Regions from separate parts of the Cyclobacterium sp. SOCE241 genome, predicted to be linked through region 1. Evidence: riboswitches for the same ligand, from Rfam matches in the RefSeq annotation. Region 1 holds a riboswitch; the other holds the start of a gene.

Region 1 (2,207 bases):
CCTACTGATAACCTTACCAAACCATTTAGTATACCAACTTTTTCTCTTTCTTCTTCAGATAGCTTGCTATGAGTGGTAGAGGCAGGATGCGTCACGATGCTACGGGTGTCTCCTAGATTTGCTGTGACAGATATCATCTGCAATTGGTCAATAAATTTCTTGGCTCGGGATAACCCTCCCTTCAATGTCAGCGTGATTATACCGCCTCCATGTTTCATTTGTTTTTTGGCGAGATGAAACTGTGGATGAGAGGCTAGAAATGGGTATTTTACTACCTCCACTTCCGGGTTACCTTCAAAATATTGAGCAATTTTTAAAGCATTTTCACAATGCCTGTCCATTCTAACAGCCAGTGTTTCCATACTTTTGGCTAAAACCCATGCATTGAATGGGGACAACGATGGTCCAGTATGGCGCATAAAAAATTGCACTTCATCGATCAATTCTTTTTTGCCTAGAATAAGCCCCCTAAAACCCTTCCTTGCCCATCTATGAATTTTGTGGCGCTGTGGGTAACAATATGTGCTCCCCATTTTGCAGGTTGTTGTAAATAAGGGGTAGCGAAACAATTGTCGACCACGAGTACTAAATTATGGGCGTTGGCGAATTTAGCAATGTACTCCAAGTCAATAATCTCTAAACCAGGATTAGAAGGTGTTTCTATGAACAACATCTTGGTGTTGGGTTGTACCAGTTCTTCCCACTTATCTATATCTGAGATGTCTCCATAAGTATGGGAAATTCCCCATTTTGGAAATATTCGAGTTAGGAGTTGATGGGTAGAACCAAACAATGATCTTGAAGCCAAAACATGGTCTCCTTGTCTTAGGAGGGAAGCCATGCTGCCAAACATAGCAGCCATACCTGAAGCAGTAGTAATACCACTTTCGGTGCCTTCGGCAGCACATACTTTTTCTATTAGGTCACTGGTGTTAGGGTTGGCATACCTTGAATAAATATTGCCTTCAATTTCGTCTGCAAACATTTGTCTGGCTTGTTCTGCTGAATCAAAAACAAAACTAGAACTTAGGTACAGAGGTGCGGAATGTTCTCTCTGATCAGAGGAAGAAGTAGCAATCCTTACAGCTTGGGTTTCAAAATTTTTATAATTCATAAAAGAAGATTATCTAAAGGTGGGTACATGTGTTTTACCCTTCTTCAGTAAGATTGAAGAACAGCAAAATAAGTCTAGAAAAGTAAAGGTGGAGATTGTGTGTAATGTCATATTGTCTAATTTATCGTTCCCTTTATTGGGCAGGTATTGGCACCTTTCCTTGGTTGGAAGGTTGCCAGAGGTTCACAGAGCCTGATCTCTCGCCTCTTCTTTATAAATCAGTTTCCTGAATTTATTGCAAAGAAAACAAGGGGATTTCGATTTTCCAAATTCTCTCTTGTATTTATATTGGTTACTTTTCTGCTGGTGCCAGTTCTTAGGGTTAAAGAATATCTTTAAGTAAAAATAATCCCTTTACTATTGAATAGCCTAGCGATTCAATAGTAAAGGGAATAAATTTTAATCTCTTTCACAATGTTAGAACTCAGTTACTCGAGTGCCTCATATAGGTAATTGGCTTAATTATAAATACTTTTTAATGGTTTTTGCCCATATGGCATAACCTTTTTCATTCATGTGAAGGTTATCTTTGATAAAGATGTCATCCATAGGCTCTTTATCTTTATTAAGCATTGGCTTCCATAAATCAGCATATTTCATGTACTTTTCACTTTTAGTAAATTTTTTTAATTTTTTGTTCAACTCAAGGTACTGGTCAGCAAGCTTCCATCGTGCAACACTTGGTTTTGGACTGATGATAACGATTTCTGTTTCAGGCAATGCTTCATGGATTTTACTTGTAATCAGATTGAAGGTCATTAGTATTTCATCAGTGGACTTACCTGAGGAAATGTCATTGTCTCCTTCATAAATAAAAACTTTGGTAGGTTTATAATCCAAAATAAGTTCATCAATATAGTATAGCAAGTCACTAGCCTGAGACCCACCAAATCCTGCATTGATAACATTGTGTTGTGGAAAGTCTTCCTGCAGGCTTTTCCACATTCTTATGGTAGAACTACCTGTGAAAACGATACTATTCAAATTTTCCTGAATAGGATTGTCTTGATGGATTTTCTCCACCTGTCCTTTAAATCTCGTAGGGTCTTGGGCAAAAACTGTGGTAGAAATAAAAAGTAAAACAGCTAAGAAA
Region 2 (2,207 bases), 2.3 Mb from region 1:
TGGGATGAAGATCATCGGAGGAAATCGCAGGTGGTTGTATTCTTTTGATGTTTTCAATATTGCCAACTCTGGAAGGGCCAGTGAAAATCAAGACCACACACTCAATAGTGTAAGGTTGTATGGGAACTATGGTTATCAGCTTTACAAAATGAGAAATCTTGAACTTGGTGTGATGGCCGGCTTAGGCTATGGGAATGTCCGATACACACTATCAAAAGATAATAAGCCGGATTTTCCTGCTTTGTTTGAAGAGCCGGATTACGATGGTTACTTAAAAAGCAGCGGGTTAATGGCTAAATCCGAAGTGATGGTGGCTTATGCAATACCTGTATTTAAGAAGATGTTTAGGATGGTTTCCTCAGCACATGCTGGTTACGAACAGCCTTTAAATAAGTATAAATTTGGAGATTTGAACATGACCAATTATATGGCCGGGCCCTATTTTCAAATTGGCCTTGGAATAAGGCCTTGACGGAATCCTCGCGATGTTGGGATAGGAAAATATTTCGAGGACAGTACATTATGCTTTAGCAGTTTATATTAAAAAATAAAACTACGACCAATATTTATTTGTTAGTCAAAGTCTTCAAACAAATTAGATTTCAAAAATAACAGCTATTTACATCTCCTATTTGTTTAGGTTCTATGATTGAGGAGATTTATTAAACCCTATATCTCTATAGGTTATTAAAGATTTTCACAAAAAAAAGAACTTATTTACTGAATTCATGTTACTTTTGAATCGCTTATCGAGAAAGACGGAGGGTAGGGCCCTATGATGTCTTAGCAACCTGAGTTAACAAGGTGCTAATTCCCGTTCCGGAAATGCCGGATAAAGATGAGCCGCAAAAGTTAGAAAAATGCTCTAGTTTTACATCGGTTCATGCTCGTATAAGCTTTTTATTTTAATATACGATTCAAATGGCAAACAGAACCAACTTATTACTTCAACAATTACAAAAGCGCATTTTGATATTGGATGGTGCTATGGGTACCATGATCCAAAGATATGGGCTTAAGGAGGAAGATTTTAGAAATCAAGAACTTGCCACTGTCAAAAAATCATTAAAAGGTAACAATGACTTGCTGTCTTTGACCCGGCCGGATATCATCAAAGCGATTCACAAAGCTTATTTTGAAGCAGGAGCAGACATTGTAGAAACCAATACTTTTAGCAGTACCACAATTGCTCAGGAAGATTACGGACTTGCAGAACTGGCCTATAAACTCAATTTTGAGTCTGCCAAGCTTGCCCGAGAAGTGGCCGACGAATTCTCCGCCGACGAACCTGAAAAACCAAGATTTGTGGCAGGAGCTATTGGGCCAACCAACAGAACTGCTTCCCTATCTCCGGATGTAAATGACCCCGGTTTCAGAGCTGTAAGCTTTGACCAATTGGTCAGTGCCTATGCGGAGCAGGTAGAAGGGTTATTGGATGGAGGTGTGGATACCCTTTTGGTTGAAACGGTATTTGATACCTTAAATGCCAAAGCAGCAATTTTTGCCATTCAAGAAGTTTATGAAAAGAGGGGATTACCCTTGGAACCTTCAGAAGGAGGCATTCCCATAATGGTCTCGGGAACCATCACTGACGCTTCCGGAAGAACCCTTTCCGGACAAACCACAGAGGCATTCTTAATATCAATTGCACATGTGCCCTTATTGAGTGTAGGCTTAAATTGTGCCTTAGGGGCAGCTGAACTTAGACCCTACTTAAAGGTCTTGTCAGACAAGTCCCCCTTCAATGTGAGTGTTTACCCCAATGCCGGCCTTCCCAATGAATTTGGAGAATACGATCAGGGTCCGGAAGAAATGGATAAGGAAGTAAGCCTGTTTTTAAAAGAAGGCTGGGTCAATATTGTTGGTGGCTGCTGCGGAACCACTCCGGAACATATTGCTGCTTTGGCCGAGTCTGCAAGTAAATATCCGCCAAGAAATCTACACGTTTTAACGGAAGAAGATTAATTTCATGAGTAAACCTACTAAAATATCCACCTTGCAATTATCAGGGTTAGAGCCACTGATTTTTAATGAATCCTTAAATTTTGTGAACATTGGTGAGCGTACCAATGTCACAGGTTCTAAGAAATTCGCAAGACTTGTATTGAATGACAACTATGACGAAGCGCTTGAAGTAGCCTTAGACCAAGTACGAGGAGGAGCGCAAATCTTAGATGTATGTATGGATGAAGCCATGCTAGATGGGG

Evidence for each region. Region 1 has a riboswitch for S-adenosylmethionine ahead of WG932_RS09075 (O-succinylhomoserine sulfhydrylase). Riboswitches for the same ligand answer to the same signal wherever they lie in the genome.
Region 2: another riboswitch for S-adenosylmethionine. It lies ahead of WG932_RS28980 (homocysteine S-methyltransferase family protein); the one in region 1 lies ahead of WG932_RS09075 (O-succinylhomoserine sulfhydrylase).

What each region holds. Positions count from the first base shown of each region.
Region 1 covers NZ_CP149779.1:1,858,797-1,861,003, reverse strand. Annotated here, with positions in the region: partial or broken gene WG932_RS09075 (O-succinylhomoserine sulfhydrylase) at 1-1,114, opposite strand, end outside; SAM riboswitch class I at 1,233-1,334, opposite strand; gene WG932_RS09070 (SGNH/GDSL hydrolase family protein) at 1,577-2,207, opposite strand, start outside.
Region 2 covers NZ_CP149779.1:5,698,360-5,700,566, forward strand. Annotated here, with positions in the region: gene WG932_RS28975 (hypothetical protein) at 1-472, shown strand, start outside; SAM riboswitch class I at 744-845, shown strand; gene WG932_RS28980 (homocysteine S-methyltransferase family protein) at 922-1,965, shown strand; partial or broken gene metH (methionine synthase) at 1,970-2,207, shown strand, end outside.